Bdellovibrio bacteriovorus: one gene and its partner. Each later gene encodes a partner of the first gene's protein in a complex. Links are inferred from orthologs where the notes say so. Each region holds a gene or a part of one and is shown in the gene's direction. Other genes may lie near its edges.

What was found.
Region 2: the proteins of B9G79_RS09210 (region 1) and smc are in contact, whole or in part, in a crystal structure (PDB 3ZGX), measured with the Bacillus subtilis proteins. The link is inferred for Bdellovibrio bacteriovorus from one-to-one orthologs.

Annotation. Positions count from the first base shown.
Region 1 is NZ_CP020946.1:1,915,854-1,930,612, reverse strand. What follows is about bases 6,705-9,539. They hold B9G79_RS09210 (segregation and condensation protein A), read left to right. Parts: upstream 6,705-7,540; coding sequence 7,541-8,539; downstream 8,540-9,539. Other genes in these bases: scpB (SMC-Scp complex subunit ScpB), read left to right, coding at 8,548-9,539; B9G79_RS09215 (site-2 protease family protein), read left to right, coding at 6,732-7,394. In the rest of the region: B9G79_RS09250 (pseudouridine synthase), read right to left, coding at 1-611; B9G79_RS09245 (6-carboxytetrahydropterin synthase), read right to left, coding at 608-997; B9G79_RS09240 (SDR family NAD(P)-dependent oxidoreductase), read right to left, coding at 994-1,740; B9G79_RS09235 (hypothetical protein), read right to left, coding at 2,014-2,235; B9G79_RS09230 (EAL domain-containing protein), read right to left, coding at 2,407-3,609; B9G79_RS09225 (peptide ABC transporter substrate-binding protein), read right to left, coding at 3,622-5,085; B9G79_RS09220 (acyl-CoA dehydrogenase), read right to left, coding at 5,201-6,367; more of scpB, read left to right, coding at 9,540-10,014; B9G79_RS09200 (hypothetical protein), read left to right, coding at 9,989-10,564; B9G79_RS09195 (HTTM domain-containing protein), read left to right, coding at 10,561-11,460; B9G79_RS09190 (TlpA family protein disulfide reductase), read left to right, coding at 11,461-11,970; B9G79_RS09185 (hypothetical protein), read left to right, coding at 12,083-12,565; B9G79_RS09180 (hypothetical protein), read right to left, coding at 12,555-13,517; B9G79_RS09175 (ribonucleotide-diphosphate reductase subunit beta), read right to left, coding at 13,527-14,525; B9G79_RS09170 (ribonucleoside-diphosphate reductase subunit alpha), read right to left, coding at 14,612-14,759. UniProt on the Bacillus subtilis protein: Participates in chromosomal partition during cell division. May act via the formation of a condensin-like complex containing Smc and ScpB that pull DNA away from mid-cell into both cell halves.
Region 2 is NZ_CP020946.1:2,685,377-2,701,405, reverse strand. The notes cover bases 5,816-9,920. They hold smc (chromosome segregation protein SMC), read left to right. Parts: upstream 5,816-6,132; coding sequence 6,133-9,720; downstream 9,721-9,920. Other genes in these bases: B9G79_RS12930 (hypothetical protein), read left to right, coding at 5,816-5,853. Outside these bases: ppdK (pyruvate, phosphate dikinase), read left to right, coding at 1-1,564; B9G79_RS12950 (MlaD family protein), read right to left, coding at 1,602-2,447; B9G79_RS12945 (paraquat-inducible protein A), read right to left, coding at 2,422-2,931; B9G79_RS12940 (catalase), read left to right, coding at 3,096-4,583; B9G79_RS12935 (ankyrin repeat domain-containing protein), read left to right, coding at 4,596-5,078; more of B9G79_RS12930, read left to right, coding at 5,344-5,815; B9G79_RS12920 (hypothetical protein), read left to right, coding at 9,943-11,490; B9G79_RS12915 (twin-arginine translocation signal domain-containing protein), read left to right, coding at 11,503-13,188; B9G79_RS12910 (hypothetical protein), read left to right, coding at 13,194-13,895; B9G79_RS12905 (NAD(P)H-dependent oxidoreductase), read right to left, coding at 14,084-14,725; B9G79_RS12900 (RrF2 family transcriptional regulator), read left to right, coding at 14,882-15,295; B9G79_RS12895 (GNAT family N-acetyltransferase), read left to right, coding at 15,292-15,846; B9G79_RS18590 (DUF5522 domain-containing protein), read left to right, coding at 15,836-16,029. UniProt on the Bacillus subtilis protein: Required for chromosome condensation and partitioning.

The DNA of each region.
Region 1 (14,759 bases):
CGGATCTGACGCTTTTTTCCTTCCTGCAAAACAAAGCGCAGCTGATCTTCATTCAGCCATTCCACTTTCGCAGGTTTTAGCTTTTTCCCATCCAAGGACAGACCGAAATTCAAAAGCTTCAGTTTATCCGGCGGCAGTTGACCCTGCACCCGCACGATGTATTCTTTTTCGACCTTGGATTCTTCGCCGATGATCTTTTTGGCGATGCGTCCGTCCTGGGTGAACAGCAGCAGCCCTTGTGAGTCAATATCCAGGCGACCGGCGACGGCCAGGCCTTTAAAGTGTTCTTCTTTTAGGCGGGTTTTGGAAGTCCCGAACTGATTCTGCGGGGTGATCAGTTTGATTGCGGGCTGATACGGTGGTTCCGGCTGGGCGGAAACATAACCCACGGGTTTATTCAGCAAGATCGTCGCCAGACGTTTTTGCTGTTTCAGCGCCTGAGCTTCCAGGGTGATTTTAACATCCGGACTGACTTTGGTTCCCAATTGGCTGACAACCTCACCATTGACCATGACCAGTCCCCGGGAAATATAGTCATCCGCCTCGCGGCGGGAACAGATGCCTTTTTCAGCCATCAGTTTGGAAAGGCGTACTTTATTGTCTTCGCTCATAGGCGGATCTCCGTCCAGATGTTGTCCATCTCGTAAAGGCGCAGATAAGAAATCTCTTCGGACTTCACCTGACTTTTTAGTTTATCCAGAAAATACAGACAGATGTTTTCTGTCGTCGGGATGTTTGTTTTAAATTCCGGAATCACAAAATTTAAATGCTCGTGATCCAGAACAGAGGTCAGTTTGTTTAGAACAGACTGATAATGCTGCTGCTGTTGTTGCCAGTTGCTGTTCTGACAATGAAAGCCTGCTTCCAGCACATAGTTGTGCCCATGTCCGTACTGCGTGTAGCAGCGGGCAAAGGTTTCGCGGTTCTTTTGCTCGTCCCATGCGGGTTGAGCATAAAAGTGCGCGGCGCTGAAAGGGCTTTTCAGGGTGATAATCATGTCAGATTAATCCCGCCGTCCACGGACAGCACCGCTCCGGTGGTCCAGGAGGAAAGATCCGAGCCCAGGAAGTAAACCGCACGGGCAATGTCTTCCGGTTTGCCAATGCGGCCCAGCGGCTGCAATCCGCCCATTTTTTCGAGGGTCGCTTTTTTCTGATCTTCCGGTAAAGCATGGAACTGATGAATCGGGGTGTCGACCAGGCCGGGGCACACGCAGTTGGCGCGGATATTCAGCGGTCCACCTTCCAGGGCCAGGCTTTCTGTCCAGTTCACCAAAGCGGCCTTCACCGCCGAATAAGCAGACGTCGGGCCTTGGGGGCGCAGCCCCAGTGTCGAGGAGATATTCACGATGCTGCCGCCACCTTGTTCTTTGAAGTACGGGAAGAAAGCGCGAACAATGCGCAATGGTCCCAGCATGTTAACTTCAAACTGACGGCTCCACAGTTCATCCGTTCCGGATTCAGTGGTGTTGCTTTCATAGATGCCGGCATTGTTCACCACGCATTCCACGCGGTGGATTTTAGCCCCCATAACCTCGTCCAGGCGCTTGTTCAAAGCTGCTTCATCAGACAGGTCACAGGAAACAATGGAGGCGCCACTTCGGCATTTCAAAGCCACGTCCTGCAGGCGCTCTTTGTTGCGACCCATAAGATAGACAAAGTATCCGTTTTTGGAAAATTCGATTGCGGTGGCGGCACCGATGCCACTGCTGGCGCCAGTGATAAGGACGGCTTTTTTCAAGTTGGACCCCCGGATACCCCACTCCGACGAAGTCGAAGTGCTAATGGATTTGAACTGGACTTATGGTAGCAAAAGAGGGGGCCGAAGAGAAGTTATGTCCATGCGCGAAGCGACGTCTATCGGAATAAAGTTCTTCTTTGTCGGTCTTTTGATCTTCGGGGCCTTTTTCAGCCATTTTTAACCCCGGCCACGCCGAGGAGGCTGGAGTGCCGGCATAAAAAAAGCCGGGTGGGAGCCCGGCTTTCAACGGATGAATTCGAAATAGGAACGGCGTTAAGCCACTTTTTTGGCTGCCGTATAGTGATAGAACTTCTTGTCGAAGTCCGGCGCATTCATGCCTTCTTTAGTGATCAGGCCGGCTTTAAACCAGTCAAAGTGCTCTGCGCAGAAACCTGCTTTATCGGATTTCTTTTTGCAGCCTTCGCCGCAGCAGCGAGCAGATTCAAGGGAAACTACATTGTTCGGGATCTGTTTATCAAATTTTTTGTCAGCCATACGTGTGACCTCCAGATGAAATCTTAAGCTGGTTGATTGTCTTAAGACATAAGACTTATCGGCGTTGGTCGGGCGGACTTTAGGAAATCTTCTCAAGTTTAGAAGTCTCAAGTTGAGACACGTATTGGCGATTTTACGAATGAATTAGGCCTCTGGAGTGAAGCCTAATAGTTAGATCAGTTTTAAGAAGCGTCCCAGATCGACGGGTTTAGAGAATAAATAACCCTGACCAAAACGAGCGCCCAGCGTTTCAAGAACCAGCGCCTCTTCATGGTGTTCGATGCCTTCAGCGATGACTTCGATATCCATGGCGTGCGCCAAGTGGATGATCGAACTGACCACCGCTTTGGATTTTGGATCGCTCAGGATTTTCATCACGAAGGAACGATCGATTTTCAGGAAGCTGATTGGCATCTGAGTCAGGTATTGCAAACCCGAGAAACCCGTTCCGAAATCATCAATGGAAATCGCATAACCCAGACTGCGGCACTGGTTCAGAGCATCAATGGCGATCGCGCCATCCATCATGATTCTTTCGGTCATCTCAAGCTTGATGTTCTGGGTGTGCAGATCATGCTTTTCACGCAGGTCTTCCAGGTTGTTCACGAAATCAGAATGCGTGAACTGACGGCCGGAGATATTGATGCTCATCATGAAATCATCAGCCATGCGCTCTTTTTTATTCAGACGCAGCTGATCCTGAATGGTGCGAAGATCTTTTAAGGCCTGATTGATAATCCAGTGACCAATCGGAATCACCATGGATGAATTTTCAATGATATCGATGAAAAGATTCGGGGAAACCAATCCATGCTGCGGGGAGTTCCAGCGCAGCAGAGCTTCGCAGCCCGTGATGGTTTTGTTTTTCAGGTTCACGATCGGCTGATAGAACAGTTCAAATTCCTTGTTCTGGAAGGCCTGGAAAATCTGATTTTCAAGTTTGATCTGATCCAGCGCGCTTTGGGTGCCGTCATCACCGGCGCCGGAATTGTCGAACTCCACTTCCGAGATGCGGGACCCGCCGGGGCCGCCGATGTTTTTGCGACGCAGGCGTTTTAACAAAACACGCATCAAAAGCTGAACGACTTTGTCGGCAGTGGAAACACGCTCCAGAACCTGTTGCTTGGTGACGATGGCTAAACGGACGTCTTCCAATGCGCGCACACTGGCAGAACGGTTTTGGTTGTCGATCAGGGCCATTTCGCCAAAGATTTCGCCTTCCCCCAGGATGGTTAGGGGAATCTCCTCTTTGTCTTTGGTGAGATAAATCAGCACTCGTCCTTTTTCGATGATATAGGCGCAGTCACCTGCATCGCCTTCGCTGAAAATGATCTGATCTTTGTGGATGTCGACGGACTGAGCTGCTGCATTCATATGAGTTTTATTCTAAGGTCTTTGGTGCAGGTTGGACAAGTCCAGCTGATTCATTTGATTCAGTTTCCATCCCGTAAATTCGGGTTTGGCCAACATCGAGAAATGGATGGCGCCCAGCGGGATCAGCAGATGCTTTTTCATCAGGAAATCCATGCCGGCCTGACACCATTTCTTCTGATCTTGAGGCTTTTCGGCCTTCGCCAGTGAGGACAAAATGCTTTCATACTCTGTCGACTTCAGGCGGATGTAGTTTTCCGGGCTTAACGGCGCAAAGGTCTCCAAAGCCGCAAGGCAGGTGGGACGATCCGGAGCCACGCCTTTACGGAACAAGGCCGGAGGATTCTGCTGCAGGATCTGCAGATAGACTTTGTTTTCACGGGACTCCAGATGGGTTTTCAGGCCCGCATTTTTTAACCACTGGTTTTGCATCCACTCGGTGGCGCGCTTGTGATCTTCACCCCCAAGGCTTGAGAACATCAAAGTAAAGGTTGAAGTGTTCTGAACCTTGGGAACTTTCTTTAAGTCAAAGTCGTAACAGGGCGCTTTTTCCGGAAACCAGGAATCCGGAACACCCATGCAGCCGGGGCGACCTTCCGAAGAAAAGATCTTTTGCAGCTCCACGTAGTTTAAAGAGTACGTGAAGGCCTTTCTCAGGTCTTCCTTGTCGGCAAGCTCAGGTCCAAACCCCAGATAGTCCAGGCGGGTGACTGCAATCCAGTGAAAGTCCGGGCGTTTTTTATGGCTGGGAATGAACAAAGTTGGAAGTCTGCGCAGGAATTGCAGCTCGTTCTTTTCATAAAGCTGCAAAGCCACGGTGTCTTCCTCAATGAACAAAAACTCCACGTTCGGGCGCCCGGGGTGTCCGCCTTGATAGTTCGAATTTGTTGTCAGGATGATCTTTTGGCCCTTTTTCCATTCAGCCAGTTTGTAGGGACCTGAAAAGGCGCCCAGATCTGCTTTGGTGGGGGCCAGCAAAAAACTTGTAAGATTGTATTCAAAATCAGGGTCCGGTTCCTGAAACTCAAAACGCAAAGTCTGGGCATCCGGAGCAGAAATTCCCAGCTCGGTGATTTTGGCTTTGCCAGCATAATAGTCTTGAGCCTTTTTGATTTTGAAAAGCAAATCCGCGCGCGGGGCTGCGGATTTGGGATCCAGAATCTTTTTATAGGTGCGCAGGAAATCTTCGGACGTCAGCGGGGTGCCGTCGCTCCAGCGCAGGTCCTTTTTCAGGCGGCAGGTCAGGTTCTTTTTCTTGTCACGGGTGCAGCCGCTGCCCAGATCCGGAACCAGGCCCTTTTGATCATCAAAGGTGAAGATATTGCGATACAGATTTCCCAGCAGGTAACTGGAGGCCGAGGTCTTTTGCCTGTTCGGGTCAAGGCTTCCCGGTTCGTTGGAAAGATGCAGACGAAACGCCTTGGTGTTGGCGAAAGAAAGCGCAGGAAAAGCCAGAAGAAGTGCAAGGATGATTTTCATGCCTTTAAGGTTAGCTTAAGGGCGGGATGAATTGAAGCACGAAAATTACCGGGCAAAACCATAAAAAAACGGCAGGGGATGCCTGCCGTTTTCCAAGTTCAACTTAAGGAAAGAACTATTTGTCCAATTCCATTTTTGCAATCGTTTGTAATTGCATGTTGGTTGTACCTTCGTAGATCTGACCGATCTTCGCGTCACGCCAGAACTTCTCAACCGGATATTCTTTGGTGAATCCGTTACCGCCGAACAGATCGATGGCTTTGGAAGTGATTTTCTCTGCCGCGCGGGAAGAGTAAAGTTTCGCCATGGCAGCGGCCTCGATGAAGTCCTGGCCCGCGTCTTTCAGACGAGCAGCATTGTAAACCATCAAACGAGCTGCTTCCAGTTCAGTGCGCATTTCTGCCAACTGGAACTGAACACCCTGGAAGTGAGCGATTGGTTTGCCGAACTGCTCACGGCCTTTTACGTAACCCAATGCCGCTTCGTAAGCGCCCTGAGCGATACCGATCATTTGTGCGCCGATACCGATACGGCCTTCATTCAGTGTTTCAATCGCGATTTTGTAGCCTTTGCCGACTTCGCCCAAAACGTTTTCTTTTGGAACTTCGCAGTTTTCGAACAACAGTTCGCAAGTGGAAGAAGCGCGGATGCCCAGTTTGTCTTCTTTTTTGCCAACTGTGAAGCCTTTGAAGCCGCGTTCAACGATGAACGCCGTGATGCCTTTGTAGCCTTTTTCAGGAGCCATGTTGGCAAATACGATGAAGATGTTTGCTTCGTTACCGTTGGTGATCCAAAGTTTGGAGCCGTTCAGAACCCATTTGTCGCCTTTGTCTTCCGCTTTCAATTTCAATGCGAAAGCGTCGGAACCGGAAGAGGATTCAGACAAAGCGTAAGCGCCCACGGATTTGGAAGCCATCATGCCTAGGTATTTTTCTTTCTGAGCTTCCGTGCCCCATTTAAGGAACGCGTTTGTGGTCAGGGTGTTTTGAACGTCAACAAGAACGGAAACGGAACCGTCCACACGACCGATTTCTTCAACGGCCAGGCAGGCCATGAAGAATGTGGAGCCAGCGCCGCCCCATTTTTCAGGAGTTTCGATGCCCATCAAACCCATTTCGAAAAGCTTCGTCAGGATCTCCGGTTTCATCTGAGCTTCTTCGTCCATGTGAGTCACATGAGGTTTGATTTCAGATTCTGCAAAAGATCTTACAGCATCACGGAATGCCAGTTCGTCTTCAGAAAGCATAGTCAGCGCCGGACGCGCATTTGTTGTATCAGACATCTTATTTCCCTTCGATCGGAAGCCCTGCCCTAGGGGCCTACACCTAACCCTTCGCCTTCGGACAGTCCTCGCGGACGCCATCCCTTTGGGATGTGCTGCTGCGGAACTTGGCGCAGGGCTAGGTGTAGGCCCCTAGGGCAGGGCTTCAGTTCTTGTTAAAACGTATTCAGAACCGTTTTAAATCTGTTTTAAAACTGTTTGTAAAAACGGGGGTCACGGTAACGTTTTTGGCAGATTTATTCAAGACCTTGGAATGATGGGAGCTTTTCTCTTAACAAGCTGTGTTAAGCTGAATTGCACTTTAAATGTGCAAGTGTTTTATCGCACTAGACATGAGTCTAGGTGTGTTTTAGCGTGAGGTTGTATGGACATGATGGAAATCGGCGCCAAGATTGGTGTCTACTTTATTCCTTTTCTTTTTGCACTTTGCTTCCACGAGTTTGCGCACGGTTGGGTGGCGCGTCTACGTGGGGATAACACTGCGGAGCAAATGGGTCGTTTGACCCTGAACCCGGTGGCGCACATGGATTTGATCGGGACGTTGATTCTTCCGATTGCGGCTATTGCGTTTTCTTCGCCGATCTTTTTTGGTTGGGCGAAGCCGGTGCCGGTGAATTCCCGCAACCTTAAAAACCCTCGTGTGGATATGTTCTGGATCGCCTTGGCGGGGCCGTTGTCCAATATCCTCCTGGCATTTGTCGGGGCTTTTGCGATTGCCCTGGTCGCGAAGTACTACTCCTTCGGTGTGTATGCCAAAGGGGCCGTGGCGATTCTTCAGACCTTTATTGTGACTAATATGTTCCTGGCTGTTTTCAATCTTTTGCCGATGCATCCGCTGGATGGTGGCAAGGTGCTGGCGCGCTTCCTGCCTGCCAGCTTGAATTATAAGCTTGAACAGAATGAGCACATCACCAGCATGGTTTTGATGGTGTTGGTGTTGACGGGGATGTTGCGCTTCCTGGCTGAGCCGGTTTTCTGGAGTTCTCAGCGCCTTATCAACCTTGCGTTGAGTGGGGTGGGAGTTTAAGGCTTTGCCGCGGCGCAAACGCGTCGGGTGGGGCCTTTAAAGAGTTGTTGAATAATCCAAAGCCGCTTGATTCAATCTTCGGCGTTTGGACGGGGACTGCGATGTGCGTTCCGGTTTTAGTGAAAGGGTAGAGGGGACCATCTTTCATGAGTATTACAGTACAGTTGCCTAAATTCGAAGGACCTCTTGGACTTCTTCTTTACCTTATCCGTAAAGAGGAAATGGACATCATGGACATCAAAGTCCATGAGATCACCAAACAATACCTTGAATATATCAAATTGATGAAAGAACTGGATCTGGAAGTTGCCGGGGAATTCGTGGCTATGGCTGCGACTCTGATCCAGATTAAATCCCGCATGCTTTTGCCTCAGTACGACGAAAATGGCGAAGCCATTGAAGTTGAAGATCCGCGCAAGGAACTGGTTCAGAAGCTTCTTGAATACCAGAAGTACCAGGAAGCAGCGAAGCTTCTTTATGACCGCCCGCTGGTGGGTCGTGATGTGTGGTTGCGTGGAACCCGTGAAAAACTGGATGAAAAAGAAGAGGAAATCATTCTTGAGGACAACGCTCTGTTCTCTTTGATCGCCAGCTACCGTCGTATCTCCCGTGCTATTAAAAAGAAAGTTCACCAGGTGGCGGCGAAAGCCCAGTCCATCTCCAGCCGTATTCTTGAAATCAAGGACCGTCTGATTGTGGGGCAAAGAACCACAATGATGGAGATGGTGACAGCGACCGAAGATCGCGCGCGCCAGGCGTTGATCACGTTCCTGTCCTTGCTTGAACTGGGTAAGATGGGCTTTGTAGGTCTGTATCAGACGGAAGCTTATTCTGACATCTGGGTTGATACCAAAAAACCGATCGAAACCGACGTTTTGAGCCGGGTTGAAGAATATGATTCCATGCGCGCTGATGAAGTCGCGGCAAAAATGATGGAAGAAACCAAAAAGATCGACGCTGACGAAGATCTTTTGGCGGATGTTGAGGAAACTGAAGAAGAAAACAACCAGCTGCAAATGGACTTGGGTGCTGGTCTCACAGACGACATCGCATTTGTTGACACAAATGTGGATGATATCGCCACGGACGACGAAATCTTGGCTGCTGAGAGCGAATTGTTTAAAGATGACGTGACGGAAGTGTAGAGGGGACCATGTCTGAAGAAAAAGAAGATTTGATCAACGAAGAAATGAATCACGCTGAGGAATCTGAAGGCTTCGAAAACGAAGCTGACGTTGAAACCGACGAGCTTTCCGCTGATGGTATTGAGTCCGACGCCTCTGTATTCCTGCAGGAAGAAGAGGAAACAGAAGGCTTCCTTCCGGAAGTGTCTGACGATGAAGTTGATGCCCTGGAAGCCTCTGAAGAAGAAAGTGAAGTGTCCGTTGACGGCACTGAGCTTGACGGCTTTGACTCCGCTGAAATTGAAGAAGTGGAATTCGTTGAGGAAGAGCGTCTGGAAAGCATCGTGGAAAGCGTGCTGTTTGCTTCTGACCGACCGGTGAGCCTGGCTTCCTTGAAACTTTTGTTCAAAGGCACCAACATTCGTGGCGACAAAATCCGTCGCGCCTTGGATCAACTGGCAGTTGAATACGCCGGCGGTCGCCGTGGTGTGACCCTGGAAGAGGTTCCGGGTGGTTACCAACTGCGCACTAAAATTGACAATATGGAATTCCTGAAGCGCACATTGAAAGCGCGTCAGTTCAAACTTTCCGGTCCGGCTTTGGAAGTTCTTTCCATCGTGGCTTACAAGCAGCCGACGGTGAAAGCCGAAGTGGATGAAATCCGCGGCGTTGAGTCCGGTCACTTGCTGCGCGCTTTGATGGAGAAAAATCTGGTTTGCTTCGAGGGTAAATCCGAGCTTCCAGGCCGTCCTATGCAGTACGGTACGACCAGAAAGTTCCTGGAGATCTTCGGCCTGAGAAGCTTGAAAGAGCTTCCAACCCTGTCCCAGATTGATGAGCTTTTGCCGGAAGGTATTGATGAACAGCAGGCGGAGGAAAAACCGACTCTTGCGACCATCACTGACAGCATGTCTGAAACTTACATCGGTTCTTACTCGCAAGGTGAGGAAGAACTGATGAAGATCCAGGAACAGCTCGAGGACATCGCGACTTCCTCTAACTTCTTTGAGGAAGAAAAACGCCGTCAGGCTGAAAAACGTGATCAGGAGCGTGCACAGAACATCCGTGATGCTTTGGCATTCGGTGAACCAGTGTCCACTCGTGACCAAAACTGGCTGACGAAGTACGATGAGGCTTTGGCGGCAGGCACTTCTTTGGTGGCTATTGCCGCTGAAAAGAAAGCCGCAGCTTTGGAAAACATGAAAAAGCCGGCTGTGAATGCTGAAAACGGCGAAGAAATCTCTGAAGAGGGATCTGAAGAGACTTTGGAAGCTTCTATGGACGAATCTGCGGATGAGTCTGTTGATGAATCCACCGACGGGGATGATTCCGAGCTGGAAGAGGCTGTCGTAGCATTTGATAACGACGAAGATCTGGATGAGGCTTCAGACGATCAATTATTCGCTGACTCTGATGATGAATCTTCCGAAGAAGAAGAGTTGCCATTCCTGGGTGAGGCGGACGACATTGATGAAGAAGGTGAAGCTTCTGTTTAAGACTCTTCTGAGTCTGTGGATCGTATATAATATCTTTGTGATGTTGGTGATGCCCAATGTGGGTGCCTATTTCGGGCGGGTGACTGCAAACGTGGTCACCCCCTACGCCAACACAGTGGGTTTGAATGCCGGGTGGAATTTCTTTTCCCCCGAGCCAGCCCATCCCATGTATCTGAAATACACCATCAATTATCTGTACACCGAAGGTGAAAATGCCGGCGAAGAGGCCAAAGAGCCGGTTTATGGTTTTTTCCCGTTGGAAATCGCTAAAGACGATCGTCCTTTGCCGAATATCACCCGCAAGCGTGAATGGGCCTTGATGCGCTATATGGTGCTGGATCCAAAGCGTCTGCGCGTGCTGATGGGGCCGTGGTTGTGCCGGCAGTATCCGGGGGCCACCTCGGTGGATATGGAACATGTGATTGAAACTATTCCGTTCCTGGATCAGGCCGTGCGCTTCCGTGAGGACAGCGTCAGTGATCTTTCCAAAGAGGTCCAGTACATCCGTGAAAGCTATTCCTGTGCCGGCGGGGATGAGGAGAGCCTATGATCAAGAAACTCTGGGCTCATTGGGATCAGTTCTGGTTTGCACCGCAAAGTCTGCTGGGGCTTGCTTTTATGCGAGTCATGTTGTGTGCGACCCTGCTTTATATGAATCTGACCCGCTTCTATAATTTGGAATTTTACACTGATTCCAGTTGGATTCCTCGCACGCGGGCGCTGGAAGTCATGCCCGAACTGGGGCGTCCGCTGTTCCTGTGGACCTTCTGGCCGGACAGCATGAACTTTGTCATGAACCTGGTGTTGGTGGTGCTGTTGGCGCTGTTGACGGTGGGGATTGGCGGGCGCTGGCTGATGGGGATTGCGTGGATCATTAACGCAGGCTTCCTGCAAAGAAACTATGCGGTGAATTTTGGCGCGGATGTGATCGGGGCCTTGTTCCTGTTCTATATGTCCTTCACGCAAAGCTGCGAACGCTTGAGCGTCGTGAATCTGGTGCGAAAGAAAAGCTCGTTTAAGCTGAGCGACACCGTCAGCTCGATGATGATTCGCATGATGCAGGTTCAGATTTCTGTGATCTATGCTTACACCGGCTGGGAAAAACTTAAAGGTGGAAGCTGGTGGGATGGAACCGCTTTGTGGAGTGTTCTGGCCAATCCGCAAATGACAACGATGGATTTTTCGTTTCTGCGCCATTTCCCGTGGGTGATCCCGGTGATTGGTTATGTGACGATTTTGTTTGAGATCTATTTCCCGGCCATGGTGGCCTGGCCCAAGACAAGATATCTGTGCCTGTTGTTGGGACTTTCGTTCCACGCGGGGATTGGCATCTTCATGGGGCTGATTCCGTTTGCCACGGTCATGGTGTCGACGTACTTCCTGTTCCTGGATCCACAGCTTCTTGAAAAGACTCTTGTGAAGACCCGCTCTGTGGTGCGCATTTAAATGAACAAAGCCTTGATCGGAAAAATCGTGAACGGACTGCTGGTGGTGGCGGTCCTGTGGGTTTTGGCCAACCGCCTTCCGGGTATTATTGAAAACTTCAAAAAACAGAATCAGCCGGCCCCGTCGTTTGCGGTGCCGTTACTGGATGGAAGCTTGTTCGAATCACAAAAAGCTGGCAAGCCCCTGGTGATTGTGTTTTGGGCCACCTGGTGCGGGCCTTGCGAAGTGGAGTTGTCCCGGGTGCAAAAGCTGGTTGATGATAAAGTCATTCCCGCAGATTCCGTGCTGGCTGTTTCAAGTCTTGAAGACCGGGATCTGGTTCAATCAACGGTGAATCTGCGCAAATACAGCTTCCTTGTGGGCGTGGATATCAGCGGTCATATCGCCGGACAGTATGGGGTTCGGGCCACGCCGACCACCGCTTTGCTGGATCAGAATCATCAACTGACCTGGATCACGACGGGGTTAAGCCCCTTGCTGGAAGTAAAAATCCGGGGTCTTTTTAAGTAAACCGGCATTTATCGCATTTTGGGACGAAGAATCCGTCTCAAAACTGGACCTGATGAAAAAACTCGTTTAAGCGTCCCCGCACCTCATTTATTCTATAGAGGTGGGGGAGCTCATGAGATCAGTACGATATTTTGCAGGACTTTCAAGTCTTTGTCTTCTGTTGGCGGCCTGTCAGCCGGTGGAAGGCGATTCTCTGCTGACTGATAAAAAAGATGATTCCAGCGCCCACACTTTGGATAAAACTCCGAAATCAGAAGAGCTGACGGTTCAGCTTTTTTCTCCGACCATTAACATGAAAAACACAGACACCAAGGCCGAGATCACCGGCGAGTGCTATGTTTCGACTTATCCGTCCCACAGACTGATTGTGATGAATGGTTCCACGCAAATGGCTTTGGTGGATACGAATCCGGCCACTGCTTCCAATGCCAACTATGCCACTTGTAAAAACGGGCGCTTTAATTTTTCTTTGAATATTTCGACTTTGGCTTCCGGGGTTTACAGCATGCGAATCATCATGCAGGCTTTCGATGCTGACGGAAATGCCGTGATGAACGAGGCTCGTGCAGCTCCGACGTTCACTCTTACAAAATAAAATTGAATTCGTTTTTAAGCTTTAAAGGCGCCTCTTGATCCTTGGTTTCAAGAATCAGGGTGTCCTTCAGTTGCAGATCGCGGATGAAGTCCGCGCGCCGATGCAGAGGAATTTCTTTTCCCGTCACAGTTGAAAAGGTCGAATTAAAGGGAGTGCTGAGCAGTCCCTTTTCCTGATGCTCCACATTTGTCAAAACCGCAAGAATCTCCAGTGCCAGTTCTTTCTGGGTGGAGTTCGCTGGAATCGCGGCCCCCCACATCAAAAGGGCGCTGAGGAACGGGTGAGTGCCGCCGCGGAATTCACGATTCAGCGGGGTTTCCACCGCGCCTTCATCGCTGGTTTTGCTTAATTGATCCAGTTGCAGGGTCAGGATTCTTTTCGTGTTGATTTGTTCAAGCAGTCCCTGATCTTTCCATGTCTGGAAGTGTTTCAACAGCAGGTCTTCGTCGGCCAGCAAAAACAGGAATGTTTCTTTTTTGTTTTTCAGATAATCCAGGAAGGTTTCATCCAGCGGAGTATCAATGCCGGTTTTCATCCAGTAAATGGGCAAAAAAGTAAAGGTCTCGGGATTGCGGCTTTTTACAAAGTCAGTGGAAACCCGCTGCAGAAGTTCGCCTTGAATGCCCGCCACGTTGGCCAAAAGATTCTGGTGTGCCAGAGTGTTGGCCCAATAGGAAGGCAGGAAGATCAGATCCGCCGACGGGCTTGCCACCACATTTGCCAGCATGGATTCCCAGTCACGGGTCACTGTGACGGAAAAACGCACATGAAGTTCTTCTTCCAGTTCCTGACGCAAATTCATCGGGAACAGGACTTCATCCGTGGTCAGTACAGAAATTTTTCTTGGAGTGACAAAGTAGCTTCTGGAAATGCCTTGGGGCAGGACTCCGTGCAGAAATCCCACCCCCATGCAGATTAGAAAAAAGAAGATCCAAAGAATGTTGCTTTTCACGCAGCCTGATTAAAAGGCTTCATCAAACGCAACGGCGCCGGATACGCCTGTTTGGTAAGCGGAAACGCGTCTTTCGAAGAAGTTTGCAAGTTCCTGCATATCCTGAAGCTCCATGAAGATGAACGGATTCTTCACGTTGTAGCGTGGAGCAATGTTCAAGCTTTCCAGGCGTTGATCAGCGCAGTACTCAAGATATTGTCTCATGTCTTTAGCAGACAAGCCGGCAACACCCAGGTTCAGTACGTCGTGAGCAAATTCCATCTCGCATTCGATGGCGTCTTCAAGCATTTGTACAACCATGTCTTCCATTTGCTGGTTGAACAATTCTGGCTCTTCTTTACGAGCTGTTTTAACAACTTCGATTGCGAAGGCCATGTGCATGGACTCATCACGGAAGACCCAGTTGGTGCCAGACGCCAAACCAGCCAAAAGACCTTTGGAGCGCAGGAAGTAAACGTAGGCGAAAGCAGCATAGAAGAACAGACCTTCAACGCAAGTTGCGAAGCAGATCAGGTTCATCAGGAAGCGGCGACGATCTTCGATCGTGTTCAGCTCATTCAGCTCGTTGATGGAATCAATCCATTTGTAGCAGAAGTCCGCTTTCTTTTTGATGGACGGGATGTTTTCAACCGCAGCGAAAGCTTCGGCGCGCTCATCCGGATTTGGAATGTAGTTATCCAAAAGTGTCAGATAGAACTGAACGTGCAAAGCCTCTTCGTACAGTTGACGGGACAAGTACATGCGACCCTCTGGAGAGTTCACGTGCTTGTAAAGGTTCAACACCAGGTTGTTACCCACGATGGAATCGCCTGTTGCGAAGAAAGCCACCAAACGACGGATCAGATGTTTTTCTGATTCAGTCATTTTGGAGTGCAGGTCCACAAGGTCTGTAGAGAAATCAACTTCATCCACAGTCCAGGTGTTTTTGATCCCGTTTTTGTACATTTCGTAGAAAACAGGGTATTTCATCGGGCGCAAAGTCAGGTTAAAGCCAGGATCCAAAATCATAAAAATCTCCAAAAAAAGTACGCGCTTTAAAGCGCTGGTTCAGAGGCCCGCTTTCGCGGACCTCTCTCCGCGGCTACCGCCGCCGTTTACTGACAAGCTTCGCAGGCTTCTGGGTTTTCCAGGGAGCATGCGATCACTTCTGCGTCAGAGTAAGACTTCTTGGCTTCTTGAGCAGGAGCTGCGTCCATCATGCTTTCAGAAGCAGTTGGGTTCGCAGAGTTGCTGGAAGCTTTC
Region 2 (16,029 bases), 770 kb from region 1 along the record:
TGACGAAAAGTTGATCACTCAGGACGAAGCGATCCTGCGTTTGGACCCGGCGGCTTTGGATCAGCTTCTGCATCCGACTTTGGATCCAAAAGCGGCAAAGACCACTTTGGCCAAAGGTTTGCCGGCGTCTCCGGGCGGGGTGAACGGTCAGATCGTTTTCACTTCAGAAGAAGCGGTTGAGTGGAAAGAGCAAGGCAAGAAAGTCATCCTGGTGCGTATTGAAACGTCTCCGGAAGACATTGCCGGCATGGTCGCAGCCCAGGGTATCCTGACAACTCGTGGTGGTATGACTTCCCACGCAGCCGTTGTGGCTCGCGGTATGGGGAAATGCTGTGTGGCGGGTTGTGGTGATATCGAAGTCGATTATCGCAATGAAACCATGAAGGTGAAAGGTTATGTCCTGAAAAAGGGCGACGTGATCACTTTGGATGGTTCCACGGGTGAAGTTTATCTGGGCGAAGTTAAAACCATCGAGCCAAAACTGGATGGCAGCTTTGAACGCATCATGAAAATCGCTGATGGCATTCGCAAACTGAAAGTTCGCACCAATGCGGACACGCCGAAAGACGCGCAAACGGCGCGCAACTTTGGGGCGGAAGGTATCGGTCTTTGCCGTACCGAGCACATGTTCTTCGGCGCAGACCGCATCGATGCGGTTCGTGAGATGATCATTGCTGACAACAAAATGGACCGTGAAAAAGCTTTGGCGAAACTTTTGCCAATGCAGCGTGAAGACTTCTATCAGTTGTTCAAAATCATGGACGGTCTGCCAGTGACGATCCGTTTGTTGGATCCACCTCTGCATGAGTTCGTTCCGCACACGGATGAAGAAACCAAGGAATTGGCAAAACGCCTGAACACGGACTATGAGCGTCTGCGCTCCAAGGTCAAATCCCTGCACGAGTTCAATCCGATGCTGGGGCACCGTGGCTGCCGTTTGGCGATCACTTATCCGGAAATTTATCAGATGCAGGTTCGTGCGATCGCCGAAGCGGCGGCTCAGTTGATGGCAGAAGGCAAGACATTGTCTCCTGAAATCATGATCCCGCTGGTGGCAACGGACAAAGAGCTGGACACTTTGCGTGCACAAAGCATTGCGGAAGTGAACAAGGTTCAGTCTGAAAAGAACGTGAAGTTTGAATACACGGTGGGCACGATGATTGAGCTTCCAAGAGCTGCGATCACCGCTGATGCTATCGCTGAACACGCGGACTTCTTCAGCTTCGGTACGAACGATCTGACTCAGACGACTTTGGGCTTGTCCCGTGACGACTCCGGTCGCTTCCTGGGCACTTATGTGTCTCACGGAATCCTGCCAAAAGATCCGTTCATGTCCATCGATCAGGTGGGTGTGGGTTCTTTGGTGAAAATGGGTGTGGACCTGGGCCGTCGCACGAAGCCTGATTTGAAAGTCGGCGTGTGCGGTGAGCACGGTGGTGACCCTGAATCCATCGAGTTCTTCCACAAGGTGGGGCTGGATTACGTGTCTTGTTCTCCGTTCCGTGTGCCTATCGCCCGACTGGCGGCAGCCCGCGCTGCCTTGATCGGTAAGAAAATCCACTAAGCTAAATGAAAAAGCCCTCTGATGAAGAGGGCTTTTTTTATTTTTCTAAGGAAGGGTTCCATTTCTGCCAGTCCTTGGGGGCCGAGCTGTGTAACGGGAACTTGTGGTTGTATTTGGCGATTTCGCCAGCGGGGTCCGGAGTGAACATTTCAATGCCGCCGTGTAGAAGTGTTTCCAGTGAATTGATCTTAAGTTCTGATTTAAACAGCCCCAGTTTGGCCTGCACGCCGACTTTGCGCCAGAACTGAGTGTTTGTGCGCACCAGGCGGGCGTACTTGCTTTGCAGGTTGATCTGTACATGCAGGGTTTGTGCGGTCTTGCTTAAGGTCACTTTGGTGACGGTGCCCACGTTCATGCCCCTGAAGCTGACATTGTCACCGGGATTGATGGATTCCGCGTTTGCGGTTTCCAGCCGATAGGCCACGGTGTCTTCCAAGGGGTCGTCGGTTTCACTTTCCTGCTTTCCCTGGAATTCGGTTTTTTCACCGCCATCGCCCGGCTGGGCAGCGATGTAAGGTCCTTCAATCAGGGTTTCAAGGCCGGTGATTCCCTGAATGCTGACCTTGGGGGTGACGATCCAGTATTTGGCGCCTTCTTCTGCGAATTTTTTTGCATCCTTTTTAAGACGGGCATGCACGATGACTTTCTTTTGGTCTTCTGACAGCTTTACGTCAGTCACGCTGCCTATTTCCACACCCCGATAGCTCAACCTGGTTTTTTCCGCCTCGATGCGGCTGCCGTCGTCGAAAGAGATTTCGATCTTTGGCCCCAGTCCGGTCAGATACTGCACCAGCAGCCATGCTGAAATCAGCACCGCAAAAACAGGGAACAGCCACACATACCAGTGCGAGCTGATTTTACGAACGGTCTTTTCCGGATTCATGAGGTTGTTCCTTTGCAGGGGCGGAATCCCGGTTGAAGTAAGCGGACGCCAGCATGGTGAAAATCACCACCAGGGCAAACAGCAGTGCGCCAGGTTTGGGCTCCACGGTGGCCCATTTTCCCAGCTTCAGAATCGCGATCATGATTGCCAGCAGAAAGATATCCAGCATCGACCAGCGGCCGATAGCTTCGACGATTCGGTAAAGCTGGTCTTTGAGCTTCGGATGATGGCGGGATGAATCCAAGGACAGGTAAAAAAGAATAAAAAGCTTCAGCAGGGGAATCAGAATGCTTGCTAAAAATACGATGATGGCAATGGGCCACGATCCCGCTTCGGCCAGCGAGACAATGCCGTCCCAAATGGTCGCCGTATTCTTGCGACCATAAAGTTCGATGCTCATAAACGGGAACAGATTCGCCGGTATGTAAAGCACCAGTGCCGTAATGGAAAAGGCCAGCGTCAAAGGCTGAGCTTGCGTGTTCATTTCGTCATCTTACGCCGTTGACCCAAGGGGGATATTTGTATTTCCACAACCCTGGCAGAGCGGCGAGTTTTGTCTGACACAGCAATAAAATACAACTCACGGTGATATATTTTTTGTCTTTATGCTGAGGGGGTCGTTCAAAAAAACATGAAAGGATGCAGACCATGGCTCAATCCAAGAAGGGCTTGACCACCAGTGCTGGTGCGCCGGTTCCAGACAATCAAAACTCGATGACTGTGGGGGCGCGCGGGCCCTTGGTGCTTCAGGATGTGGCACTGATAGAAAAGCTGGCGCACCAAAATCGTGAGCGCGTGCCGGAAAGAACTGTGCATGCCAAGGGCTCGGGGGCTTTTGGGACACTGACGATCACCGGCGATATTTCCAAATACACCCGTGCCAAGTTCCTTCAGCCGGGAACCAAAACAGATTTACTGATTCGCTTTTCCACTGTGGCGGGCGAACGGGGAGCCGCCGATGCCGAGCGTGACGTGCGCGGCTTTGCGCTGAAGTTTTATACCGAAGAAGGCAACTTTGATCTGGTCGGCAACAACACGCCGGTCTTTTTCGTGCGCGATCCTTATAAGTTCCCTGACTTTATTCACACGCAAAAGCGTGATCCGCGCTCTAATTTGCGCAGCCCCACAGCGATGTGGGATTTCTGGTCCCTCAGCCCGGAGTCCTGCCATCAGGTGACAATTCTGTTTTCGGATCGTGGCTTGCCGGCTTCGTACCGACATATGCACGGCTTTGGTTCGCACACCTATTCCCTGATCAGCAGCAAGGGGGAACGCCACTGGGTGAAGTTCCACTTCAAGACCCAGCAGGGGATCAAAAATCTGATGAACGATGAAGCGGCCGAACTGGTCGGGCGCACGCGCGAAAGTCATCAGGAGGATTTGTTCAACTCAATCGAAGCCCGGGATTTCCCGAAGTGGCGCATGTATGTGCAAATCATGACTGAAGAGCAGGCTAAGAAGACCTGGTACAATCCCTTTGATCTTACCAAGGTGTGGCCGCATGGAGAGTTCCCGATGATTGAAGTGGGCACCATGGAGCTTAATCGCAATCCCACAAACTATTTTGCCGAAATCGAGCAGGCCGCCTTCAATCCGAACAACATGGTGCCGGGTGTTTCATGGTCCCCGGACAAGATGCTGCAGTCGCGAACCTTCGCGTATGCGGATGCCCATCGCTATCGTATCGGGACCCATTATGAAATGCTTCCGGTGAACAAACCCAAAGTGGAAGTGAATCACTATCATCTGGATGGGGCCATGCGCCTGGATGTTCCGGAATACAATCATGCTTATTATGAACCGAACTCTTTCGGCGGGCCCGCTCAACAAGAGCAGTACCGCGAACCGCCTTTAAAGCTGGATGATGCCATCATGGATCGTTTTGATCATCGTCAGGGGAATGATGATTACCGCCAGGCGGGGGATTTGTTCCGGTTGATGGATGCCGATAAAAAAAGGCAACTGCTGGACAATATCGCTGAACACATGAAGGGCGGGAACGTGCCGGAGGAAATCGTGCGCCGGCAGATCGACGTCTTTATGAGGTGCGATCCTGCTTACGGTGGCGGCTTGGCCGAACGCATGGGAGTGAAGGTTTATTCCGACAAATATGAAAGTGGCAGTGCCCATCATTAGGGCGGGGGATGTATGGCGACCTGGGAAGAGTATAAAAAAACAATGGTGGTGGAGCCACTGATCTTTGAAGAGGCCCGCAACGGCAACTGCGAGGCTTTGAAACAATATCTGGATTTTGGTGGCGGGTTGGAGATCCGCAATTTCAAGGGGCACACGCTTTTGATGCTGGCGGCTTACAACAATCAGGAAGACGCGGCCGAATTTCTGATAGAGCGCGGGGCGGATGTGAACTCCACCGATGATATGGGAAATTCGGTGCTGATGGGGGTTTGCTTTAAAGGGCACACGCGTTTGGCGGAGCTGTTATTAAGTAACGGCGCCCGGTTGGAGGATAAAAACCCTCACGGGATGACGGCTTTGGATTTGGCCCGGGTTTTCGGGCGCAAGGAAGTGGTGTCTTTGTTAAGTGACCGCCCGGCATCGTGGACGGATCCGATGGAGGTCGCCTGCCGCCTGATTTCCCGCAAGCTGTCGCGACCGACTCCGGAAGCTTGATATTATATATAGAGAGGGCACTGCCAGATTGTGTAAACACTGTGCAGTGCTAAGTGCTTTGTTTCATTGTGGTACGTGATAGTTTTGTAGAGACGCTTTTCAGAAAGCCAATTGTCGTCACTGTCTAACCAAAAGACAGCGTGAACATATTCCATGATCTTTCCTGAATGCTGTAAGTGTTCGAAATTTGTTGGTGAAACTCGTGCCAGGGGTTTTTGGCCGCTGATTTGCTTTAAGCAACAGCATAGAGAAGGAAACAAATTTTATGAAATTCAAAAACTATGTTCTGACGATTATGAAAGCCCTTGTACTGACTGCCATGACTGTAGGTTTGGCGAACTGTAGCAAGGATGACAATAACAGCGGTACCAGCAATATCTATTACTGGGGCGCCAACAACATCTGTTATCAGAACGTAAACGGGCAGGCGGTTCAGGTGAACCAGACTTACTGCTCCACGAACTCCACTTATGCTTACAACTCTGCCGGCGTGTGCACGATCAAGTCCACAGGTCAGCAAGTGGCACAATCATACTGCACGAACGGTACAACCGGTCAGTACATCATGAGCGGCAACCAGTGCTACCAGGTCAGCGGTACACAGTACATCCCGGTGAACTACACATACTGCATGGGTAACACAGGTGGAACGACTTCCCAGACTTGCTCCGGCGTTTACTACTACGGCGGTCAGCAGTACAACTGCGGTGTGACTCACAACTGTTCTGGTGTGATCATGCAGAACCAGTACGGCCAATCCGTACAGTGTTTGTAAGATTCTGCGGATAAAAATTCCTTCTTGATTCCGACAATCCACGGCGCCCCGGTTACCCGGTGCGCCGTTTTGCATTTGGCGCCATGCAAAATATCTAGGCGGCTTTTCATGATGCAGCAGGTAAATCGGTTGTAAGTCTGCTTAAGTTTTCAGCGTTAGGCCTTCTTTTAAGAGCCTATGGTTGACATGCTTCCCAACACTCGCGAAATTCTAATGGTCTTTGGTCTAGCTAGACCAAGGGCTTGTATTTGAGGGGAAGTACTCAAGAGGGGATATACCTTGAGAATTAAGAAGATTGAACTAATTGGTTTTAAGTCGTTCAAAGACCGCACCGTCATCCACTTTGATGCCGGTATCACGGGTATCGTCGGACCGAATGGTTGCGGTAAATCCAATATCGTGGATGCCCTTATGTGGGTTATGGGTGACCAGTCCGCCAAGGATCTGCGTGCATCCCAAATGACAGACGTCATCTTCGGTGGAGCGGAAGGTTATGCTCCACTGGGTATGTGTGAAGTGTCCCTGACACTTGAAAATGACGGTGGTCCATTCCCGGCAAAATATATTAAACATTCTGAAATCATGGTGACCCGCCGTTTGCACAGAAACGGTGAAGGTGAATACTTCATCAATAAAGAACCTGCTCGTTTGAAAGACCTGCAAGAGATCTTTATGGATACGGGTGCCGGTTCCAAAGGTTTCTCCATCATCGCTCAAGGTATGATCGGTAAGATCATCACTGCGAAACCTGAAGACCGCCGCATGCTTATCGAAGAAGCTGCCGGTATCACCAAGTTCAAAGCCCGTAAAAAAGAATCCCAGCGCAAACTGGTTGCGACCGATCAGAATCTGGTGCGTTTGCAGGACATCATCGGCGAGTTGAAACGCCAGATTGATTCTTTGCAAAGACAGGCGCAGCGTGCGGAACGCTATCGCAACATCAAGAATCAGATCGAAGATCTGGATCTGTGGCTGTCCACCGCTCAGTACGTTGAACTGAAACGTGCTGCGGATGAGGCTCAGGCGATCTTCAACGAAGCGCAAAGCATGGAAGTGGAAGGCGAAACAAACCTTTCCACTTTGCAGGGCCAGTTGGAAGTTCTGAAACTGCAGATCCTGGAAAAGGAAAAAGCAGTTGAAGAGCAGCAGACTGAGTACTTCACCAAACAATCCACTGTTCAAAAGAAAGAGATGGAGATCCAGGAGCTTCGCTTCGAGATCGAACAGGCTCGCCGCAATGAACAGATGACCGGCACCATCCTGCAGGAGCAGCAAGCCCGTAAAGAGCTTCTTGCCCGCGACAAAGCCGCGTTGGATGAGCAGGTGATCGAGCTGAAGGAAGAGTCCGAGACTCTGTCGGCCGCCTTCACCGAGAAAAACGAAATCTTCCAGAACTTCAATTCCCGCATCGGCACTGTGGACGAGGACCTGACGACGAAACGTCGTGAGCTGTTCGCCGTCGGTCAGACCGAATCCTCTTTGGATGCGCGTGTGAATTCCCTGTCCTCTCAGATCGCGGACCTGACAGACCGTCAGGACAACGAACAGCAGGTTTTGAACGAACTTCGTGAAAAACAAGTCGAGTTCGAAAACCGCCGCAAAAAAGTGATCACAGAGCTGGATAAAGAGCGTCAGATGCAGCTGGATCTTGCCAGCGATGTGGACTCTTTTGAAGCCAACAAAAAAATCCTTCAGGATTCCGTGGCGACTAAAAAAGCCGAAGTGGATTCCTTCAAGGATTCTTTGAATGAAGTGGCGTCCCGCCTTTACGGTCTGGAGAACCTGCAAAACAACTTTGAAGGTTTCCAGGAGGGTGTGAAGCAGGTCATGCTTTGGCAGAAAACCCGCACTCAGGAAATGATGGCGGACGGTTCTGTTGTATCCCACTTCCAGCCAGTTTCTGAGGTTGTTGAAGTTCCGGCTGAATACGAAGTGGCGATGGAAGCGGCTTTGGGTTCCCGTTTGCAGATGTTGTTGTCTTCTGATGCCAATATCGCCGTGGACGCCGTTTCTCACCTGAAAGAAAACAAATCCGGTCGTTCCAGCTTCATGGCTGCTGACGGTCAGGGTCTGTCTTTCAGCCGCGCAGAAGCCCCGGTGGGCCAGGAAGGCGTTCAAGCCATCCTGAAAGACGTGGTTCAGGCGGCTGATAAATTCAAAAACACAGTGACCTACATGCTTGATGGCGTGGCGATTGTGGATTCCATCCGCACTGCTTTGAACCTGCGCCCAAGATATGAAGGCTGGACATTCGTGACTCTTGACGGTGACACCCTGACTGCTGACGGTGTTTTGACGGGGGGCTCTTCCGAGTCCGCCGATTCTGGCATGCTGAAGCGTCGTCGTGAAATCAAGGAATTGTCCGAGAAAAAAGACGAATTCGCAGGAAAACTGCAGCTGGCTCAGATGGCTCTTAAAAAGACCGAAGAGCAGCTGGCCAACGTATTGAATGACTTCGAAGGCGCGCAAAAACGCAAGATCGATCAGGAGATCAAAGTTGCCGAATTGAGAAAAGACGCTGAACGCGCTGAAAACGAAGTTCAGAATGCCTTGGCAGCTGTAGAGCGCCAGGAACGCGAAGTCAAAAAACTGACAGAGCAACTGGAAGTTCAAGAGCAGAAACTTGAGGAACTGAACGAGGCTCTGATCGAGGCTCGCGAAAGAAAAGTTCTGCTGGAATCTGAAGTGGAGACTTTGAATTCTGAAATGAACTCTGTTCGTCTGGGCTTTGACGGTCTTCAGGCGGAAGTGACGGATCTTCAGGTGAAGTCCGCTTCCAAAACCCAGGAATACACTGGTGTCTTGAGACAGCTTGAAATGGTGACCAAATCCCTGACGGATCTGGAAGCTCAGTTGGCACGTATGAGTGAAGAGGCTGAAGGGTACAACTCCCAGATGACCGACACTCAGGTGACTCTGGAAGAAAAGAAAATTGAATTTGAACGTCTTTTGGATGAAGTCGAGACCCTGAAACTTCAGGCGGCTCGCGCGAAAGACGAATACGAAGTGATGTCTGAATCCATCCGTGCGATCGAAGATGAAGCTTCCGCTTCTCAGCGTGCACGCAATGAACGTCAGCACAAAATGAACGACTCCCAGTTGAAACTGGAGCAGGCGAAGATGAAAGAGCAGTACCTGATTGATCAGGTGCGCGAGCGCTACATGCTGAACCTGCCAGACGTTGTTGAGAAATACGTGAACCGTGAAGGCGACTTCCTGGAAGCGGATGCTCAACTGAAAGACCTGCGTGAGAAGCTGGCGAAGATCGGTGAAGTGAACCTGTCTGCGATTGAAGAGTACGAAGAGACCGCTCAACGTTACGAATTCCTGACCAAACAGCACGCGGATCTGACTGAGGCCAAAGATCAGTTGCGCAAGGTTATCGAGCGTATTAACAAAATCTGCTCCAAGCGTTTCAAGGAAACCTTCGAGCTGGTCAACGATCGTTTCACCCGCGTATTCCCGGTCTTGTTCGGTGGCGGTGAAGCTTGGTTGGAACTTGTTGAAGAAACTGAAAAGAACGAAGCGGGTATCGAGATCATCGCACGCCCTCCAGGCAAGAAGACTCAGAACGTGTCTTTGATGTCCGGTGGTGAGAAAGCTTTGACTGCGGTGGCGCTGGTGTTCTCGATCTTCCTGGTGAAACCATCTCCATGGTGTTTGCTGGATGAGGTTGACGCTCCACTTGATGACGCCAACGTCTTCCGTTTCAACGACCTGGTTCGTGAAATGGCCAAACGTTCTCAGATCATTGTTGTTACCCACAACAAACACACCATGGAAGTGGCGGGCAAGTTGTACGGCGTGACGATGCAAGAGCGCGGTGTTTCCACGATGGTTTCTGTTTCCATCCAGGACATCAAATAGTCCGAAGATAACAAAACGAATGCCAAAGACCCCGTTGATGACCTCAACGGGGTTTTTCTTTTTCCGGGGTGTTGCAAAGTGAGACGTTCCGCGAAAGTGTTTCTTTCGTGTTCCGGAATCTTCAGTCTAAACAGCAACGGAACGCCCCAATGTGAGAACCACGGTCGCGTTCCCGACAAAAGCTCCGATAAGATAAAGGAACAACGGAACTTCTTTGGGGGAATGACCGTGACCAAGTTAATCTTTGCATTCACGTTGCTGATGGCACCGTTTGCTTCTGCTCAAGTTTTGAGTGAGGCAGGCTTGTTCAATCGTTGCTATTCCCATTTGACCGGGAAGCCGGTGCCTTTGGGGCACGCGACGATGGCGCAGATTCGTGCCGGTAAAATCAAGGCGCTGGACGCCTGTAATTCATTGTTGGACAAGGCCGAACTGGATGCCTCCGGTCCGCTTGTCAATCGTGCTGACAAAGAAGCCCGTGCCGTTCTAAACACCTTCTATAATTTCCACCGCACCTGGTTCACCGCCAACACGGTTGAACAAATCCAGGAATACAATGAAGAGATGTCCCGCGGGACCATGGACATTTATGATTCCACTGAGCCGGGCCTGGCACTGACGCGTGCAATGTTTGCCCGCAATGCCCAGTACCGTGATGTGCTGACTCTGGGGCAGGGCGTGCGTGCCCAGCGTGAAGAGGACATGGCCGTGCGCAATCGCATTGGCTTTAATGTGACCTTCCCGGGCCGTCGTATTGCCGGTAACAACGGGGGCCTCGATCAGAATCTTTTCAACTTCCGCGCGATGTCGGGCGGATTTGATGGCAACTCGGACACCACTCAGGCGATGTTTGTGACTTTGCCAAAAATTGAGGTGGGTGAGCTGGTCGGTGTGCGCATCGCGACTGATAATGCAACCATTCCAAATCTGTCGTTGCAGCCTTTGGGGGCTGACAAGCGCGGCAGCGATCAGCCGGGCTTGAACTTCAGTTTCAATCTTTTCCAGACTCAGGGTGGTGGTGTGCTGGGGACACCTATTTATCTGATGCTGAACTATGGTCATGGCCGTGGCCTTGAAGCCAATGGGACCACCAAGGTTCCGCGCCGCTGGTCTCAGACCAACATGGAATCCTTCCTGTGTGCGGAGCTTCCGGCCTTGCGTGAAAACGACATTCGTCAGTATGTGGTCGGAAATTCTTCGGCTCCGTTTAGAAACTCCAGCAGCTGCGTGATGTGCCATGCGACCTTGGATCCGATGGCGTACACCGCCCGCAACGTCGTGGTCGGAAATTCTGACTATGCAGCACTGAGTGCCGGGGCCAGAACTCATTCCAAAACGGCTTTGCATCTGGCCACTTACCGTGCAGAGTTTTCTTCGGTGGCGGGTTGGCCGTCAGAACCAGTGGCGAACTTCCATCGTCAGACCCCGACGGGACGTCTGTTCTTCCGCTCCATGACGGGAGCTTTGATTGATCGTCCGGTGACGGGGATTGCCCAGTTGGGTGCGGCGATGGCGGAAACCAAGGATTACTATTACTGCGCAGCTAAAAGATACTTTGAGTATTTCACCGGAATCACAGTGGCTCTTTATGACCGCTCCAATCCGGCAAATGAAGAACTGAATAAAAAACTATCCACGGAAGCTTATGAAGACCGTAAGTTCGTTGAGGCTCTTGGGGAAGAGCTTCAGCGCAACCAGTCTGTGCGCCATATGGTGAAACAGATCATGTCTTCAAAATACTATCGTGACGTGAACTATCGGGAAAAATAATCCGGGGGCATTATGGGGGACGGAAAAAATCTGACTCGCAGGGGCTTTATCGCAGGTGGTGCGGTGGCCGGGGCCGCAGCCCTGGTGGCAACACCTTATGAAAGACTTCTGAATGCTCTCAGCACAGGCTTTATCCATCAAGCCCAGGCCGAAGCAACCGGAAATCTGGGCGCCCGCAACTATATCAACATTCTGATCGCCGGTGGTCCGATGCGCTACACGTTTGATGCGTGGATGCGCACGAATCCTTCGGATGCTCCGTTGGAATACAATCCCATGGTGGCAACGAAACTGGTTCGGTCAGGGAACAACATCGTCGGCACTGAATACGCGACTTTCAATTATAACGGTGTGATGGTCCCACACATGTTTTCACAATCTGTGACGACATCTGCCGGTGCCAAAGCGTTGACAGATCTTTTGAACAATATGCTGGTGATCCGCGGATTCGGTACTGGTTTTGACGGTCATCCGTTCAATGCGACAATTCAACAGGCTCCGGTGGGCGGTGTATCCTCGGTGATGGGTTTGGCTGCCGACTATTCCAAGAAAACCTTTGAGGCCGTAGAGTGGCCCGACCGTGGAGCTTACGGCAACTATGCTTCCATGAGTGGCAAAGCCCTGAATATTCTGACGGGCAATCCACTGAATTCTTTGCTGGAGGGGTTTGGCGGTCCAGCCGCAGACCGTGCCAAGGGGCGCAGCCTGAAAGACCGCAACCGTGAAGCTTTTGATCTGGCTCAGGCACGTTTGCGTGCTTATTCGCAGTCTGAATTTGCGGGTTCGACAATTCTTTCCAAAAATCTTTCCAATGCCTCAGATCTGATGAAAAAAGGTATTGGGAATATCGGTTCTTACTGGGACGGGGCCGTGGCCCGTTATCGGTCCGTGATTGAGGCCAGCATGCGCCAGCAGGGGCTTGTGGGCATCAATGACGTGGCGATGATTTCTGATCAGGGGAACTTCTGGCGGGTTCACGTTGCCTCTGGCAACCGCGGTCTGGTGGTCAGTCGTGATTCTGACTTGCGTGATTCCATCAAGACAATGACGGCTCCTGGTTCATTGGCAGAAGGTTTGGCATTGGCTGAATACGTTCTGAAAGAAGGCCTGGTCAGCACGATGAATCTGCAAATGGGTGATCCGGCAGGTTTGATGATCAAAGATGCTGCGGATGGTGTGGTTGGAAATCACGTGGCGATCAAAGACATGCACGAAACCGGGGCGATCCCGGGTGTGCTTATCACGACAGCCTACTATCGCGGCCTGTGTGCCGGGATGCTTGAGCTGATTGAACAGTTGAAAAAATCCAAAGTGAACGGTGTGGACCTGTGGTCTGAAACCGTGATTCAGGTGATCTCGGAATTCAACCGCACGGCAAGAACCAACGGTTCGGGCAGTGACCATGGCTTTAATCAGATGGTGACCAGTGTGTTCTCGGGTGCCATCCAGCGCGGACCGTTTGTGGTCGGCAACATCTATCGTGCGGGGCACGGTGGCGGCTATGTGGGCACTCAAGGTCGTGCGGCACCGATTGATGGTTACAACCAAAAAGGCATGCCGTCCCCGACGATGGCGGCATCCACAGTGACAGCTCTTTTGCGAGTTCCAAAAAATCCATACGAGAATCTGGCTGAACCTTTGATTCGCCTGAATGGCGACCAACTGCAGATTCTTAAAGCGGCGAAGCTGGTGGGGTAAGAACAATGATCACAGCCAAGAATAAATTTTTTATGTTGCTGTTGTCCGGAGCTGTTCTGACTCAGATGTATCAAAACTGCGGTCAGATGGGTGAGTTCGCTGTTCTGGATCAGGCGTCATTGAATCTGGATATGGGTTCAAGCGGCGGCACCGATCAGTCTCACCCCAGCCAGAAAGACGTGACATTGCCGACTCAGAAAGTTCAGGTGGTGAATCGTGAATACGTGGCCTCGCTGATGCGCGAGGTTTTCACTCGTTCTTCCGGGCCGGTGCCCAATCTTGAAAGTCTGCTGGAGCAGTGGATTATCAAGCGCGGGGCGCAGTATGGTTTGGGCTGCAATCCTTACAGCACCTACAGCGGCCGTGATTGCGGGGGCGATATTTCAAATGCGAACCTGCCGATTAAAGCCGATGACAACACCGTGCGCGAATCCTTCCGGGTTCAATTCTGTGAAAACGTGCTGGGGATGGATGAAGGTGTGAACGCGATCCTGGAAAAGATCTCGAATCGTCCGGCCGCGCCCACGGCGGATGCTGTTCGCCAGGTGTACGGATTGTTCTATCGCGGTGACGGAGCGTCGGACATTATCGTGGCAAGCTTGCTCGACTATGACAAAGCTTTGGCGCTGAAAGGGGAGCCGGCGATGGAAAGATGGCGGGCCCTGGCTCTGCAAGTATGCGAATCACCCGGTTGGCAGTTGCAATAGAATCTTATAATGCAAAAAAGACGATCCCCGGGATTCGCAAGAACCCCGGGGATTTTTTTAAGACAGCCTTTGAAGGGATCACAACAAAGGCACCTTGGAGGAGGAACCTCCGCTGCCGATGGAGACCTGCAAGGGAAAATCTGGGGAGACTCTTTGCAGATCCGCCGAGAGCAGCGGAAAATCCGGAATTACTTGATGTATTGGATCAGGTCGTCTTCTGCGAAGCGGACCTTCTTTTGATTTTGTAAAGTATCTTCCTGGTGGCGGTAACCCAGAGCCACAGTGGCCACGGATTTCCAGCCGGTGCCTTCAAGGCCCAGGATTTTGTCGTAAGCCGCCGGATCGAAGCCCTCCATCGGAGTGGCGTCAATTTTCAGCAAGGCTGCGGTTTGCAGCAGGAAGCCCATGGCAATGTAAGCCTGACGCTGGGACCAGACGCGGATTTTTTCTTCCGGCGCTTTTACCAGGTTTTCAACCAGCATATTTTTGTATCCGTCCAAAGCTTCCAGAGGGGCGCTGCGGACTTCAGCCACGCGGTTTATGAACTTTTGTACGAAGTCAGCATCCATCTTTTCTTTGTAAAGGAAGACCACATAGTGGCTGGCGTCAGTCACTTGAGTTTGATTCCATGATACCGGTTTTAGTTGATTTCGAACTTCCGGGTTTTCAATGACCAGAAATTTCCACGGCTGCACGCCGTAGGAAGACGGCGCCAAAGTCAGGGAATTACGCAGGGTTGTCCAGTCGGCATCCGAGATCTTTTTGGTGGCATCGAACTTTTTAGTGGCGTAACGCCATTCCAGGGCATCTTGAATCGTTTTATGGGTCATGGGAGGGGCTCCTTTAATTGTGTCAGATACAGGCACAGTATGCCGTGGTTGGAATTTAATTGCAACAATAAAAGATACATTTAAGGAAACCTCGTGTCCTTGGGGGCTTAATTCCTTGATATTGTTTATTTTTGAGGCTTAGGGTATGATCTAGACATGGTTGATCAAAGGTTTTCTGTCTCAGTCCATATTATGACCGCCCTGGCTTATCACAAGGGCGATCTGATGACGTCTGAAGAATTGGGCGCGAGCATTCGCACCAATCCGACGGTGATTCGCCGTTTGATCTCCAAACTTGTCGATGCCGGACTATTGACGTCCTTCAAAGGCAAGGCGGGGGGCGTGAAGCTTGCCAAAGCCCCGAAAGAAATTTCCCTTCGTGATGTTTATGTGGCGATCACTGATAAGAAGTTGATTGCAACTCCAGACAAAGAGCCTTTCAAAAACTGCGTGGTCAGTTGCTCAATGAAAAAGCTGATGTGTGAGCTGGTGGACGGCATTGAAAATAACTCTATGGATTATCTGGGCGGAATCCGTTTGTCTGATCTGACGTCCAAAATCGCCAAATGAAGTCCGTTTATCCTGCCGAGGAAATTCGCGCCGAACGGATCACCTTAAAAAAGCACAAAGTTGAAATGGCTGAAACCATGTTTCAGTATGTCGATGAGGACCGCGAACGCCTGGGCCGTTTTCTGCCATGGGTGCCGATGATCCGTGGTGTTCACGATGAACGTGAATACATCGAAATGACCCGTGAACAGTGGCAGGATTTCAAAATGTTCGACTATGGCATGTACCTGAATGATGGCGACATCTATATGGGGAATGTCGGTGTGCACACCATCAGTTGGGACAATGACCGCTGTGAACTGGGATACTGGATTTTGGGAAAATTCGAAGGTCACGGGTATGTGCGTGAAGCGGTACTGGCCTTGGAAAAGGTCCTGTTTGATCTTGGATTTTATCGAATTGAGATTCGTTGTTCAGGTCTTAACAGCCGCAGCGGCTCTGTAGCTGAAAATTGTCATTACAAATTTGAGGCCCGGTTGCGGCATCACGCCGTTGAAAACGGCCAAAGACGAGACACTTTGGTGTTCGCCAAGCTTCGTGATGAACGATAAAAAACGCGAAATCGAAGAACTTCATCGCAGCGCCTGCGACGCCGGCAAGGACTCGTATGTCGATCCAGCCACAGGATACACTGTTTTTACTGAGTATTTTCACCTGAAGCGCGGTCACTGCTGCGGTTCAGGCTGCAGACATTGCCCATGGAAAAAGATTAGTCAGAAAAATCCAAAAGATCC